DNA from 2 places in the Comamonas squillarum genome. Region 1 is predicted to be linked to the other one. Evidence: predicted binding sites of a transcription regulator. Region 1 holds the regulator's gene; the other holds the start of a gene.
What was found. Region 1 encodes sigma-54, which starts transcription at its own class of promoters, with help from an activator protein. Its sites were predicted from a motif close to TGGCANGNAANCTGCTTT; they were not measured.
Positions count from the first base shown of each region.

Region 2: the regulator sigma-54 is predicted to act here: its motif matches at 1,968-1,985, upstream of glnA (type I glutamate--ammonia ligase).

Region 1 covers NZ_CP104377.1:2,980,109-2,987,943, reverse strand. Annotated here, with positions in the region: gene N4T19_RS13830 (thiol:disulfide interchange protein DsbA/DsbL) at 1-79, shown strand, start outside; one part of gene N4T19_RS13825 (IS3 family transposase) at 149-1,035, opposite strand; one part of gene N4T19_RS13825 (IS3 family transposase) at 1,035-1,524, opposite strand; gene lptA (lipopolysaccharide transport periplasmic protein LptA) at 1,653-2,321, shown strand; gene lptB (LPS export ABC transporter ATP-binding protein) at 2,345-3,121, shown strand; gene rpoN (RNA polymerase factor sigma-54) at 3,227-4,843, shown strand; gene N4T19_RS13805 (aspartyl/asparaginyl beta-hydroxylase domain-containing protein) at 4,919-5,833, opposite strand; gene N4T19_RS13800 (hypothetical protein) at 5,981-6,733, opposite strand; gene N4T19_RS13795 (THUMP domain-containing class I SAM-dependent RNA methyltransferase) at 6,931-7,835, shown strand, end outside.
Region 2 covers NZ_CP104377.1:468,771-476,605, forward strand. Annotated here, with positions in the region: gene N4T19_RS02140 (sterol desaturase family protein) at 1-641, shown strand, start outside; gene N4T19_RS02145 (EI24 domain-containing protein) at 724-1,632, shown strand; gene glnA (type I glutamate--ammonia ligase) at 2,033-3,448, shown strand; gene N4T19_RS02155 (hypothetical protein) at 3,716-4,243, shown strand; gene glnL (nitrogen regulation protein NR(II)) at 4,274-5,347, shown strand; gene ntrC (nitrogen regulation protein NR(I)) at 5,416-6,972, shown strand; gene N4T19_RS02170 (hypothetical protein) at 7,104-7,835, shown strand, end outside.

The sequences.
Region 1 (7,835 bases):
GTACTACACCGACGGAACCCGTGCCGGCTCGATGAGCAACGTGCTGCAAGTGGTAGAGTTCCTGGCTGCACAAGGCTGAGCGGATTCCCCAACGCTTGAGACAGAGCCCGCGCACTGAACTGACCCCAAGAAGTTGGACAGTTGGAAGCTAGGGACTGAAGGCCTGAATCCGGTATTGCACTGGACTCAGGCCTTTTAGTTTTAGCTTGATGCGTTGGTGATTGTAGTAATGGATGTAGTGGTGAAGACCTTCTTGAAGCTGCGCCACACTGCTGAACTTGTTGAGGTGGAAGAACTCGGACTTCAAGGTTCCGAAGAAGCTCTCCATCGCTGCGTTATCCAAGCAATTGCCCCGACGTGACATGCTTTGCACCAGGCCATGATCGGCCAGCAAGCGGCGATAGGCACGACTTTGGTACTGCCAGCCCTGGTCGGAATGCAGCAATGGTTTTTCCTCCCTGCCCAGCTTGCCTAGCGCCTTGCGCAACATGTCACCCACCATCTTCAAGCGCGGTTGCGTATTCATCTGATAGCTCACCACCTCGCCGTTGAATAGATCCATGACAGGCGACAGGTATAGCTTTTTACCCAAGACGTTGAACTCTGTCACGTCCGTCACCCATTTCTGGTTAGGCTGCTCGGCCATGAACTGGCGCTGCAACACATTGGCCACGCCCGCGTGCTGCCCGGCGCGATAGGAGCGATATTTCTTGGGCCGAACCAGGGACTTCATCCCCATTACCTGCATCAGGCGCTGCACGCTCTTGTGGTTCACATGACAGCCATTGCGCTTGAGTTCAAGCGCAATGCGCCGATAGCCATAGCGTCCTTTGTGAAGCTCGTAGACAGATCGGATCTGAGCCTTGAGCTCAGCGTATTTGTCGCCTCTCCTGTGCACTTGAGCCTGGTAATAGAAGGTGCTGCGCGCCAGCTTACCTGCCCGCAGCAAGTCCTTGAGGTCGTGATCTGGCCTTAGCTCAAGCACTATCCGCGCTTTTTCTGCGCAGCTTGTTTTTTCGCCTGAACCAAGGCCTCCAATTTTTTTAGGTACGCCACCTCCGCGCGCAGGTACTTCACCTCTTTGAGCAAATCTGCGTGCGAACGCGTGTCGTCCGCAGACATAACTGCTTGTGCCTGTGCGGGCTTGGCTGTGGGTGGGTTTGGCATCTTCTTGGAGCGTCCTCTTGGCCGGGGTGCAAGTGCTTGCGGCCCACCGTCATGATATTGCAGCTCCCAGGCGCTGATGACACCCGTGCCACCCCGGATATCAAACAAGGTAATCGTCTCTCGTGCAGACAGATCATCTCGCCACATCCGCTGCAACACTGCCAGTTTGAAGTCAGCGCTGTAGCGACTGAACTTCTTGCGCAACCCTGATAGGCCATGCTGCTGGTAGCTCTTTACCCAACGTCGCACTGTCGCTTGGTCGAGACCGTGAGCATGGGCCAGTGCTCTGAACCCATGCTGCCCCTGCACGTAGCCCTGGACAACTTCCAGCTTGTAACTCTCGTCGTACTTCGCCATGAAAAACACCCCAAAGGTTGGATGGATGTCCAACTTTTGGGGTGCAGTTCACACGCGGGCTTTTTTGTGCCAGAAACGGCCTAACGCTCCAGCATGGCTACAATGGGGCAGAGCAAGATTCATGCCTTATGAGACACCGTATTTTTAACTCTTTGTTGGTGGCAGTGGCCCTGGCCGTGCCGCTGCTGTCGCACGCCGAGCGTGCAGACCGCACCAAGCCCATGAACATCGAGGCGGACGATGGCCGCCACGATGAACTCAAGCAGACCAGTGTCTTCACGGGCAATGTGGTGGTGACCAAGGGCACCATCATCATCCGTGGCGCGCAGCTGACCGTGAGCCAGGACCGCGACGGCTTCCAGCACGGCGTGGTGACTGCTGCGCCGGGCAAGCTCGCATTCTTCCGCCAAAAGCGTGACTCGGCCCCAGGCGCGCCTGACGAGTTCGTCGAAGGCGAAGGCGAGGTCATCACCTATAACGGCCGCGATGACACCGTGCACTTTGAGCGCCGCGGCGAGTTGCGCCGTTACCGCGAGACCACGTTGACCGACCAGGTCAGTGGCCCGCTGATCGTCTACAACAATCTGAGCGATACCTTCACGGTCTCCGGCCAAAAGGGCGCCCAGGCGGCGGCCGAACCCAAGCCCGGTGCGCCCAAGAAGGACCGCGTCCGTGTGATCCTGACGCCCAAGGCCGATGGCAAGGCGGACGACAAGGCCAGCGCCCCAGCCAAGCCCGCTGCCGATGACAAGACGCCATTGCGCCCCAGCACCCAACTGAACGACGGAGCCAAGTGACCGTGGCAGAAAACTCGTCGACCATTTCCGTCAACGCCCGGGTCGCCAACAGCGACCACCGCAGCCAGCTGGAGGTCTTGCACCTGGAGAAATCCTATGGCAGCCGCAAGGTGGTCAAGGACGTGTCGCTGTCGGTGCGCAAGGGCGAAGTGGTGGGTTTGCTAGGCCCCAATGGCGCGGGCAAGACCACCTCGTTCTACATGATCGTGGGCCTGGTACGCAGCGATGGCGGGGATATCCGCATCGATGGGCAGTCGGTGGCCAATATGCCGATCCACCAGCGCTCGCAGCTGGGCCTGTCCTACCTGCCGCAGGAGGCCTCGATCTTTCGCAAGCTCAGCGTGCAGGACAATGTGCGCGCCGTGCTGGAGCTGCAAAAAGATGAGCATGGCAAGCCGCTCTCGCGCGCCGAGGTCGAGCGCCAGCTCACCGCGCTGCTGCAGGAGCTGCGGGTCGAGCACCTGCGCGAATCACCGTCAGTCGCGCTGTCCGGCGGCGAGCGCCGCCGGGTCGAGATCGCCCGTGCGCTGGCCACCCAGCCCCGTTTCATCCTGCTCGACGAGCCTTTCGCCGGCATCGACCCCATCGCCGTGATCGAGATCCAGCGCATTGTCGCCTTTCTCAAGGAGCGCGGCATTGGCGTGCTGATCACCGACCACAATGTGCGCGAAACCCTGGGTATCTGTGACCATGCCTGCATCATCAGCGATGGCAAGGTGCTGGCCGCCGGGACGCCGCAAGAGATTGTGGAGAACGCAGAGGTCCGGAGGGTGTATCTGGGTGAACATTTCCGTATGTGACACCGCACGCCTTGGCGGGCGTGCCAGCCAAGATGCCGTCCCGCGCTGCGGGGCCGGCAGGGCTGATCCGTTGCCAGCTGCCCCAGCCCGTGTGGAGGCGCAGCCATGATGCCGTCGCTGTCGCTGCGCGTATCGCAGAACCTGACCCTGACCCCCCAGCTGCAGCAGTCGATTCGCCTGCTGCAGCTGTCCACGCAGGAGCTGACACAGGAAGTCGAGCAGATGCTCGACGAAAACCCGTTTCTGGAGCGCGAGGGCGATGAGGCCCCCGAGGCTGAAGCCCGTAAAGAAGCCGCTGAATCTGCCGAAGCTGCAGACGCTGCAGACGCAGCCGACAAGGGTGCCGATACTGCTGCCAGCACCGACACCAACAACAGTAGCGATTTCGAGCCCGGAACCTCCGACCAGCCGCTGGATTTTGCTGCGGGCAAGGAAACCGGCGTCGATGCCGAGGCCGCTGCCGGCGATTCGGCATCGGACTGGGAAGAGTGGGGCGGCGATCTGCCCGCCCGCTCCAGCGCCAGCGATGACGACGACGAGACGCCGATGTCCGACCGGCGCAGCGAGCACCTGAGCCTGCAGGATGTGCTGCACCGCCAGGCCTTGTCGCTGCGCCTGTGCCAGGAAGACCGGGCCGCGCTCTACTTTCTGATTGAATCACTGAACGACGACGGCTACCTCGAAGAAACGCTGGCCGAGCTGGCGCAAAGCTTTGGCGATGCCTCGGATCCCGAACGCTACGAAGCCCTGCTGCACCACCTGACCGTGGCGCTGCGCTTGCTGCAAAGTCTGGAGCCGATTGGCGTGGGCGCGCGCAACCTGTCCGAATGCATGCAGCTGCAGATCAAGGCCCAGCAGCGGCTGTTGGATGAAGAGGGCTCGGACACGCCCGAGGCCGATGCGCTGGCGCTGGAGACCGCTTTGCTGGTCTGCCAGGAATCGCTGGAGCTGCTGGCGCGCCGTGATGTGCGCAAGCTGGTGCAACTGACCGGATGCAGTGATGCCGCGGTGCGCAGCGCGCTGGCGCTGATCGCCAAGCTCGAGCCCCGCCCCGGCCGGCCCTATGCCGATGTGGACCGCAACACCATCATCCCCGATGTCCTCGTGCGACCCAGCAATGAGCGCGGCCTGCCGGTGCCCGGTTTCAGCGTGCAGCTCAATGCCGAGGTGATGCCGCGCCTGCGCGTGCAGGATGTCTACGCCAATGCCTTGCGCAGCCACAAGGGCAGCGAGGGCCATGGCGCGCTGCAGCAGCGGCTGCAGGAGGCGCGCTGGTTCATCAAGAACATCCAGCAGCGCTTTGACACCATCTTGCGCGTCTCGCAGGCCATCGTCGAGCGCCAGCGCAATTTCTTTGTCCATGGCGAGCTGGCGATGCGCCCCATGGTGCTGCGCGAGATTGCCGATGAGCTGGGCCTGCACGAGTCCACCATCAGCCGCGTGACCACGGCCAAGTACATGGCCACGCCGCAGGGCACGTTCGAGCTCAAGTACTTCTTTGGCTCGGGCCTGGGCACCGAGACCGGCGGCAGTGCGTCGAGCACGGCGGTCAAGGCGCTGATCAAGCAGCTGCTGGACGAGGAAAGCGCGAAAAAGCCGCTGTCGGATGCAAAAATCGCCGATCTGCTGCAGGCCCAGGGCATTGAATGCGCGCGCCGCACGGTGGCCAAGTACCGCGAGGCCATGCGCATCCCGCCGGCCAGCCTGCGCAAGGCGCTGTAAGCGCAAGCAGCCAGGGCCCATAAAAAAACCGCAGTTGCGTTAGGCACTGCGGTTTTGCTTTGAGACGGAGCCGCTTTACTTTGGCCACAGCCACCAGATGAACAAGGCCAGCACGGCCAGCATCAGGCCAAACTTGGTGAGCTTGTAGGCCGTCTTGTTCCAGGCCTTGAAGCGGCGGCGGTACTGGCCCATGTAGAACGAGATCTTGAAGATGCGGCTGATGAAGCCGCGCGGATCGCCTTCGTTGTTGGGCGAGCTGGCGGCAGCGACCACATGCGTGCCCAGCCAGCGGTTGAGCCACTGCGCAAAGCCATTGGTCATCGGGCGCTCGACATCGCAGAACAGCACGATGCGGTTGCCTTCGGACCGGTTCTCGGCCCAGTGCATAAAGGTCTCGTCAAAGATCACGCCTTCGCCCTCGCGCCAGCTGTAGGGCGTGCCATCGACCTCGATCATGCAGCGGTCATCATTGGGCGCCAGCACAGCGAGGTGGTAGCGCAGCGAGCCGGCATAGGGGTCGCGGTGCAGGTTGAGCTTGGCGCCGGGCGGCAGCTCGGCAAACATGGCCGCCTTGATGCCGGGGATGGACTGCACCAGCGCCGTGGTCTTGGGGCACAGCTCCATCGCAGACGGGTGGGCCTGGCCGTACCACTTCAGGTAGAAGCGCTTCCAGCCGGTCTTGAAGAAGGAGTTGAAGCCCGCGTCGTCGTTGTTGGCCGCGGCCTTGATCTGCATGGCCTGGTGCAGACCGATGGCCTCTTCGCGGATCTCGCGCCAGTGGGCCTGCAGGGGGGCCAGGTCGGGGAAGGTGCTGGTGGGCAGGTAGGGCGTGCGCGGTACCTTGCTGAACATCAGCATGAAAACATTGAATGGCGCCGTGAACGTGGAGTGGTCAAACAGCTGGCGCAGCAGCTTGTGCCGCACCTTGCCACGCAGGTGCATGTAGAGGCCGCAGCCAAAGAAAAGCAGCACCAGGGCCAGAACGATGATTTTTGCCATAGACAGCGATTTTAGCGACTGTGCTGTGGCGGCTGTCTGCGCAACCGCAAACTGGCGCGCGGCAAGGGCTGCGGGGCGGTGGGATGGCCTGCTGGCAGCAGGCCTATTGCGGTTTGGTCAATGGCAAGCCAGGTGGGCTTACCTGGGCTGGGCGGCGAAGGCGGTTTTCAGGCGCTGCAGCATCTCGCGGTTGAGCTGGCGCTGCTGGCCGCTCCAGTGCGTCATCGCCTTGTTCAGCTCGGCCTGCAGGCCATTGGCCGTCTGCCAGTCACCCTGGCCCGCAGCCCAGATCGCGTACTCGGCCATCACATCGAAGCTGCCCGAGTGCTGGCGCGCAAAATCAAAGCTCTTGCGCGCCATCGCCTGGTCGCCCAGCTGGGCGTAGGCCTTGGCCACCAGCAGGCCCACGGCCTCGGCGCGGAAGTGCACATCGGCCTGGGCAATCACGCGCAGCTGCTGCAGCGCCTGCTGCGGATGGCCGGCCTGGTAGGCCGCTTGCGCAGCGCCCCAACGGATATCGAGGTCGTTGGCAAACGGACCCTTCATGCTGGCCTCAAAGTGGCCAAAGGCCTGCTCGGCCTGGCCATTGGCCAGCAGGGCCTGGGCCAGGCGGATCTGGTTCTGCGCGGTGGGGCTGTAGTCGTAGGCGGCCTGGGCTTCGCGCACCTCGCGGGTCGGGTCCAGCGCCTTGACGGCGTTGCTCGCCAGGCTGCGGGCATGGCGCTGCAGGCGCGAATTGGGCAGGTAGATGGCAAAGAAATACACCACGCTGCCCAGGAAGGGGAAGGCCAGCAGCACAAACAGCCAGTAGTTGTTCTGGCCGCTGCGCACGGCGTGGACCGCAAAAAACAGCGCAATGATGACGTGTACGCCAGCTCCGAGGTAGGGCATCCGCATTCTCTCTGAGTGATGGAGGGGAAGGGCGGCTGCACCGAGGGCTGCGGCCCGCTCTGGGGCCAGACTATAGCAGCCAGCCACCCGTTACCGCTGCGCTATAGGAGCCGGGCTGCCGAATGCCACTGGCACAGTCCACATTCCCGTGCGCTTGGCAGACAATGGGGCAAGCGCGTATGCTTGCCCCCCTGCTTATGAACCAACTGCATTTGTTTTTGCCCTGCGCCGCCGGCGTCGAGGGCCTTTTGGCGGACGAAGTCCATGCCATCACCGGCGCCAGCGGCCAGGACCTCCTGGTGGCGCGCGGCGGCGTCATGCTGCGCGGCATGTGGCGCGATGCGCTGCTGCTGAACCTGCACAGCCGCCTGGCCCAGCGCGTGCTGGTCGAGCTCTCGCACAGCATGTACCGCAACGAGAACGACCTCTACCGTGCCGCCAGCGAGGTGGCCTGGGAGATCTGGTTTTCGCCCAAGGAGACCTTCAAGATCGAGGTCACCTCCCAGCACAGCCCGCTGACCAGCCTGAACTTTGCGGCGCTGCGCGTCAAGGATGCGATTGCCGACCGCTTCCGCGAGCGCCGCCACGGCGTGCGCCCCAGCGTGGAGACGCACCACCCCGATGTGCGCGTGCACCTGCACCTGACCACCGATGGCGCCACCATCTATATCGACACCTCGGGCGAAGCGCTGTTCAAGCGCGGCTGGCGCGAGGACAAGGGCGATGCGCCGCTCAAGGAAACGCTGGCCGCGGCGATGATTGCCGCGAGCGGCTGGGACCCGCACGGCGACGACCCGCAGCCGCTCTACGACCCCTGCTGTGGCAGCGGCACGGTGCTGATCGAAGCGGCCCAGATCGCGCGCAAGATCCCGGCCGGCATCCTGCGCCGCTTTGCGTTTGAAAAGCTGGTGCCTTTCCAGCGCCATGTCTGGGAGGCGATGCTCGATGAGGCCGAGCGCCAGATCCTGCCCCAGAGCCCGGTGGGCATCTATGGCTCGGACATCTCGTTCCGGATGGTCGATTTTGCCCAGCGCAATGCCGAGCGCGCCGGTGTGGCCGAGACCATCGAGCTGCGCGGCGGCGATGCGCTGCAGCGCATGCC
Region 2 (7,835 bases), 2.5 Mb from region 1:
CCGACCTGGGTTGGGTCAGCCTGCTGATCTACCTGGTGGTGTTCGACTTTGTGGCCTACTGGATCCACCGCGGCCAGCACCAGTTTGTCTGGTGGTGGCGGCTGCATGCCTTGCACCATTCGCAGCAGCAGATGACGATGTGGAGCGACAACCGCAACCACCTGCTCGATGACCTGGTACATGACAGCATTCTGGTGTTCGTGGCCGTATTGATCGGTGTCGCGCCCAGCCAGTTTGTGGCGATTGTCGCGATCACTCAGCTGAGTGAAAGCCTGCAGCACGCGAATCTGCGCCTGTGGTTTGGCCGCCTGGGCGAGCGCCTGTGGATCAGCCCGCGTTTTCACCGCCGCCACCATGCGATTGGCATCGGCCATGAATCGCCCGCTGCCAGCGCAGCGCCCAACACGGCGGTAAAGGTTGGCGAGGCTGCCCCACGCACCCGCTTGGGGGGCTGCAATTTCGGTGTGCTGCTGCCATGGTGGGATATGCTTTTTGGCACCGCCAACTTTGAGCTACGCTATGACCCTACCGGTATCCGTGACCAGGTGCAGCCCAACCGGCAAGGGCAGTTGCGCGATTACGGACGCGGCTTTTGGAGCCAGCAATGGCGCGGGCTGCTGCGCCTTTTGGGCCGCGCCTGAGTGCTGCGCAACCGGCTGATGCCGAACCACTGAGCGGTCCGCCAGCCTGGCCACCCGCCCAGATACATAAGGAGTTCACCCCATGCCCCTCGCGTCTGCGGGCTCCCGCCTGATGTTTGATGCCTTCTGGCGTGCCGCTGCCTATTGTTTCCGTCCCCGGGTCATGCTGCTGTCGGTGCTGCCACTGGTGGTGATGCTCGTGGCCTTGGGTGGCTGGAGCTATTTCTACTGGTCAGGCGCCGTGGCGACGATGCAGCACTGGGTGGAGACAATAGGCTGGCTGCGCACAGTGTTCAGCTGGTTTGGCAGCACTGGTACGGAAGGCTTTGCAGCCGGCATTGCGCCCTTTGTGGTGCTGATCTTGATCACGCCCATAGCGGCGGTGGTCGCGCTGCTGGTGATTGCGCTTTTGATGACACCAGCCCTGGTCAACATGGTGACCGAGCAGCGCTTTGCCCGGCTGGAGAAGAAGCAGGGCATGGGCCTGGTCACCAGCGTGCTCTGGGCTTTGAGCACCTCGGCGGTAGCCATGGTGGCCTTTGTCGTCACCATGCCGCTGTGGCTGATCCCGCCTTTGGTGCTGATCGTGCCGCCTGTCATCTGGGGCTGGCTGACCTACCGCGTGATGAGTGTCGATGCACTGGCAGAACATGCCAGCAAGGCTGAGCGCGACACGCTGCTGCAGCGTTACCGCTGGCCGCTCTTGCTGATGGGCATCATCTCGGGCTACATCGGCATTGCGCCCAGCGTCGTCTGGGCCTCGGGCATGGTGTTCACCATTGGCTTTGTGGTGCTCGTACCCATTGCGGTATGGATCTATGCGATCACGTTTGCGTTCTCCTCGCTGTGGTTCATCCACTTTTGCCTGGCCGCACTGCAGCAGCTGCGGATCGAGAATGGCGACCTGGGCGCGCAGCCGCCTGTGGCGGAGCCGCTCGTGGCCGATAAAACCGATGCCGGCTTGCTGGCCGATGGCACGGAGCCCAAGTAAGAACCTGTTCAAACAGATAAGAGCGCGGAGCAGGGCATGTGCCAATGGGCTCGGCCAGTGCCTCAGCCGCTAATGCACCAATAAGGTGCGTAAATAGCTATTTTGGTGCAGTTGCGCGATCTGTATAAAGCGCTGGTAGTTTTGCACCATCTTGGTGCTTTCAAGGCAATGCAGGCCATGGCCTGCACAGATCTGGGCCGTTGGCTGCAAAATCCTCAGCGCCTCCCGGGGCCCCAGGCCAAAAGCGCGTTACAGTCTGGCTTTGGGCAAAGTCCGGGTGCGTTCGCGTTCTGGCAGGCCCGCATCTTCTGGTTGGCATGGGCATGTCATAAAACTGGCACGTAAACTGCTTTAGTCTTGGCACAGCCCTTTTTATTCACGATTTTCTTTGGAGCATTAGATGGCCAAGAGCGTTGCAGATGTGATGAGCATGTTGGACGAGAACGAGGTCAAGTTCGTTGATCTGCGTTTCACCGACACCCGTGGCAAGGAACAGCACGTCACGGTGCCTATCTCGCACTTTGACGAAGACAAGTTCACTTCGGGCCACGCGTTTGATGGCTCCTCCATCGCTGGCTGGAAGGGTATCGAAGCATCCGATATGCTGCTGATGCCCGATCCCAACACCGCCAACATCGATCCGTTCTTTGACGAAACCACGATGTTCCTGCAGTGCGACGTGATCGAGCCCGGTGACGGCAAGGCCTATGACCGCGATCCACGCTCGGTTGCCAAGCGCGCAGAAGCCTACCTGAAGGCATCGGGCCTGGGCGATACCGCCTACTTCGGTCCAGAGCCAGAATTCTTCATCTTCGATGGCGTGCGTTGGAGCACCGAGCCCAACAACCCGTTCTTCGACATCGAAGAGTACGAAGCACCCTGGAACAGCGGCGCCAAGTTCGATAACGGCAACCGTGGCCACCGTCCACGCGTCAAGGGCGGCTACTTCCCTGTGCCTCCTGTTGACAGCACCCAGGACATGCGCGCTGAAATGTCGCTGCTGCTCGAATCGCTGGGCATCCCGGTTGAAGTGTTCCACCACGAAGTGGCGGGCGCTGGCCAGAATGAACTGGGCACTCGTTTCTCGACCCTGGTCGAGCGTGCCGACTGGACCCAGGTGCAAAAGTACGTGATCTGGAACGTGGCAGACACCTACGGCAAGACGGCGACCTTCATGCCCAAGCCTTACTCGGGCGACAACGGCTCGGGCATGCACGTGCACCAGTCCGTGTGGAAAGACGGCAAGAACCTGTTCGCCGGTGACGGCTATGCCGGTCTGTCCGATTTCGCGCTGTACTACATCGGCGGCATCATCAAGCACGCTCGCGCGCTGAACGCCATCACCAACCCTGGCACCAACAGCTACAAGCGCCTGGTTCCTGGTTTCGAAGCGCCTGTGAAGCTGGCTTACTCGGCCAAGAACCGCTCGGCATCGATCCGTATTCCTTACGTGAGCAACCCCAAGGGCCGCCGCGTGGAAGCACGTTTCCCCGATCCCCTGATGAACCCCTACCTGGGCTTCGCAGCGCTGCTGATGGCCGGTTTGGACGGCGTGGAAAACAAGATCCATCCGGGTGAAGCCGCCACCAAGGATCTGTACCATCTGCCACCCGAGGAAGACAAGCTGGTGCCTACCGTGTGCCACAGCCTGGACCAGGCTCTGGAGGCACTGGATGCCGACCGCGCGTTCCTGACCAAGGGCGGTGTGTTCAGCGACAGCATGCTGGACGCCTACATCGAGCTGAAGATGGGCGAAGTGACCCGCTTCCGCCAAGCCGTGCACCCTGTCGAATACGACATGTACTACTCGCTGTAAGCCCCTGCTGGCCAGGTCCTCGTGACCTGGCCCTTTGGGCAAAACGGCCTGCCGACCTGCGAAGGTGGCAGGCCGTTTTTTTATGGGAGTTCTTGGGGCAGGGGGCATGGCCGGACAGCGGCGAATCTGTAACAGCAGGAACTGTTCGGCATGATCGGCCTCCTTTGTAGCTACACTGCGGGTTGCAGAGAGGGGCCATCGTGCAAAGCCGCTAACGGGCTGTCACGGACATACGGGCAAAGTGGAGTGAACGGGCGAAACGGGGTTATGCATACAAAGTTGTTGTTTTTGATGGTGGCAGTGGCATGTGCGCAAGGCGCGGTGGCGCAGGATCGCATTTATCGCTGTGGCAATGAATACACCAACGATGTGGCCAAGGCGCGGCAAAAGGGCTGCGCCGTGGTCGAAGGCGCCAATGTCACCATCGTGCAAGGCACGCGCCCGCACACACCCGCTGCCAGCCCGGCACCCGCACCCAATGCCCCCGCAGCTGCCCCGCGCCCCGCGCGTGCGCCCGCCGCTGCGACACCCGCGCCACGCTCCACCACCGCCGAAGGCCGCGCCCGCGATTCCGACGCGCGCCTCATCCTGGAGACCGAGCTGAAAAAAGCCCAGGACAAAAAGCTCGCTTTGGCGCGTGAGTACAACAACGGCGAGCCCGAGAAAAACGCGCTGGAGATGCGCAACCCCGCCTTCTACACCAAGCGCGTGGCCGATCTGAAGCAAGAAATCACGCGCAACGACAGCGATATCGCTGGCATCCAGCGTGAGCTCCAACGCCTGCCGGCCCCATAATCAAAGCTTCAACCTTTTGGGGCATATCCCATGTCTGACCTCCGTGCCATGGATCGCGAATGGCAGGCGCTGGAACACATCGCCACCTTGGTCGCCGTGATACGGCTCGATGGCGCCGCCGTGCGGGTCAATGCGGCGCTGGAGAATGCGCTGGGCGTCTCGCGCAAAAGCATTCTGGGCCACTACTTTGGCGGATTTTTCCAGGACGATGAGCTGATCCACAAGGCCCTGGTCGATGCGCGTGCGCAGCGCTTTTCGTCGCTGCGCTTTGAGGCGCAATTGCGGCGCAGCCTGCAAGACGCCTTTCCCGTGCATGCCAACCTCTCCTGGTGGGAAGAGGAGGAGAGCATTCTGGTGGAGCTGTGGCCGCTGGAGCAACAGGTGCGGCAGGACCGCGAGGAGCGTGTGCGCGAGCAGGCGCTGGCCAACAAGGAGCTGATCCGCAACCTCGCCCACGAGATCAAGAACCCGCTGGGTGGCATTCGGGGCGCGGCCCAGCTGCTGGAGCTGGAGCTGCCCGATGCCCAGCTCAAGGAATACACCGACGTCATCATCCACGAGGCCGACCGCTTGCAGGCGCTGGTCGACCGCCTGCTCGCGCCGCACCGCCACCCGCACACGGTGGGGGATGTGAATATCCACGAGGTCTGCGAGCGCGTCTGTCAGCTGGTGCTGCTCGAGTACCCGCAGGGCCTGCGCATCGAGCGCGATTACGACACCTCGCTGCCCGAGATCCGCGGCGATCGCGAGCAGCTCATTCAAGCCTTGCTGAACATTGTGCAAAATGCTGCGCAGGTGCTGGTGCCGCAAATGGCCCAGGACCAGGCGCGCATTACTTTGCGCACGCGCATTGCCCGGCAGCTGACCTTGGGCCGCAAGCGGCACAAGTTGGCACTGGAATTGCATGTCATCGACAACGGTCCTGGCATCGAGCCGGACATCAAGGAGCGGATCTTCTACCCCTTGGTGACCGGACGTGATGGTGGCACGGGCCTGGGTTTGCCGCTGGCGCAGACCTTTGTGCAGCGGCATGAAGGCCTGATTGAATGCGAGAGTGAGCCCGGGCGCACGGATTTCCGCATCATGCTGCCGTTGACAGACTAGGGGGCAGTTGGCTTCCCTTGCTGCAGGACCACGGTATGTAGAACTGTAAGGGTAGGGTGATAGCGACAATGAAACCAATCTGGATAGTGGATGATGACCCGTCGATCCGATTTGTACTGGAGAAGGCACTCGCCCGCGAGCAGCTGCCCACGCGCAGCTTTGTGCATCCCAAGGAAGTACTCGAAGCCTTTGACAATGTGAGCGACCAGGCGCTGGCGCCGTCGGTGCTGGTCAGCGACATCCGCATGCCGGGCGGCAATGGCCTGAAGTTGCTCGAACAGGTGCATGAGGACCATCCGCAGCTGCCGGTCATCATCATGACCGCCTACTCGGACCTGGACAGCGCCGTCTCGGCCTTCCAGCGCGGGGCCTTTGAATACCTGCCCAAACCGTTTGACCTGCCCAAGGCCGTGGAGCTGATCAAGCGAGCCGTGCAGCAAAGCGAAAGCCAGGCGCCCGAGCTGTCCCAGTCGGGCGGCAATGGCGAGATGCTGGGCCAGGCCCCTGCGATGCAGGATGTGTTCCGCGCCATCGGCCGGCTGTCGCAAAGCAATGTCACGGTGATGGTGACGGGCGAGTCTGGCTCGGGCAAGGAGCTGGTCGCGCGCGCGCTGCACAAGCATTCGCCGGTGGCAGGCGGCCCGTTTGTGGCCATCAACACCGCCGCCATCCCCAAGGACTTGCTCGAGAGCGAGCTGTTTGGCCATGAGCGAGGTGCCTTCACCGGCGCGCAAACCCAGCGCCGGGGCCGCTTTGAGCAGGCTGAGGGCGGCACCTTGTTTCTGGACGAAATCGGCGACATGCCGTTTGACCTGCAAACCCGGCTGCTGCGCGTGCTGTCTGACGGGCATTTCTACCGCGTTGGCGGCCATGTGCCGGTCAAGTCGCATGTGCGCGTGATAGCGGCTACCCACCAGAACCTGGAAGACCGGGTGCACAAGGGCGTGTTCCGCGAGGATTTGTTCCACCGCCTCAATGTGATCCGCCTGCGCCTGCCACCGCTGCGCGAGCGCAAGGAAGACATTCCGATGCTGGCGCGCCACTTTCTGGCAGCCAGCGCCAAGCAATTGGGGGTGGAGCCCAAGCAGTTGTCTGAAGCGGCACTGGCCCAACTGGCCCAGTTTGCGTTCCCGGGCAATGTGCGGCAGCTGGAGAACATCTGCCACTGGATCACCGTGATGGCGCCGGCGCAGTGGGTGTCCGTGCAGGATCTGCCGCCCGAAGTGCTGCAGGCCACGCCGGCTGCGCCGCCGCTCACCCCCAGCCAGCCCAGCGCAGCGCAAGCCGTGCAGGCCGCGCCGCAAGACCACAGCTACCGGCCCGCTGCCGCTGAGGTGCCTGCCAGCCAGCCCGTCGTGTCCATGCCCGTCCATGGCTTGGCCAGCGGTGCAGCCCAGGGCGGTGATTGGGAGGGCGACCTGGCCCGCGAGGCCGATGTGCTGCTGCAATCGGGCAGCACCGAGGTCTGGGATGTGCTCAGCCGACGCTTTGAATCGCAGCTGATCAAGAGTGCACTGGCCGCCACCCATGGCCGGCGCATGGAAGCGGCCCAACGCCTGGGCATTGGCCGCAACACCATCACCCGCAAGATCCAGGAGCTGGGGCTGTCGGCCAGCGATGATTGATGCGTAAGCGCATTTGAAGGGTAGACCAACCGCCGCCTCCAAGGCGGCGGTTTCGCTGACAGAGGCCAGCCATTGATGCGGTTTGAACCGTGCCACAATGGGCCATTACTGTCTGCCCGGTGGTGCAATCCATGCAAAAGATGACTTCGGTGTTTTCGGCCCAGGCGTACCGCAACTCGCCCGAACGCATTGGCCGCCAGCGCTCGGCGCTGCTCAATACCTTGCGGCTGGCAGCGTCGACCGCCAATGGCATGGCCCAGTTGGCGGGCGATGCATTGCACGGCGCGATGGCCGGCGGTCTGCCGCCCAAGGCCAAGGCCCTGTGGGGCAACCCTGCGCGTGAAGACAGCTACTGGCGCAGCCACTACCAAAGCATGGATTTTTATGTGGCGGGTCAGCCCTTTGAGGCCTACCGCCCGGCGCTCGCGCTGGGCTGGTATGCGGCGCAGCGCAATCCCTCGGGCTTTGATGCGCTGGCCACCCAGCTGGAGGTGCAGTGGCAGCATGTGCGCGGCAGCAATCCCATGGATTGGACCGAAGCCAAGACCATTGCGCGTGCCGCCTATGACCACGCGATCAGCGGCCTGCAAGGCGAACAGCTGTCTGCCGTCCAGGTGCAGCATGCGGTGCGCGTGCTCCAGCAAGGCCTGGCCGATTGCGAGGAATGCCTGGTCGCGGGCAGCGAGCAAGCCCGGGCGATTGCGCTGCGCAGCCATTTGTATGCACTGGCCGAGCAGTTTCGCGCCATGGACTGGCAGCTGCAGGATGTGCAGCTGCAACTGGCTGAACCCAGTCCGCTGGTCGAGCGGCCCGGGCTCAGTGCTGCTGGCCGCATGCATCGCGGCTGGACCGAGTTCAAGCAG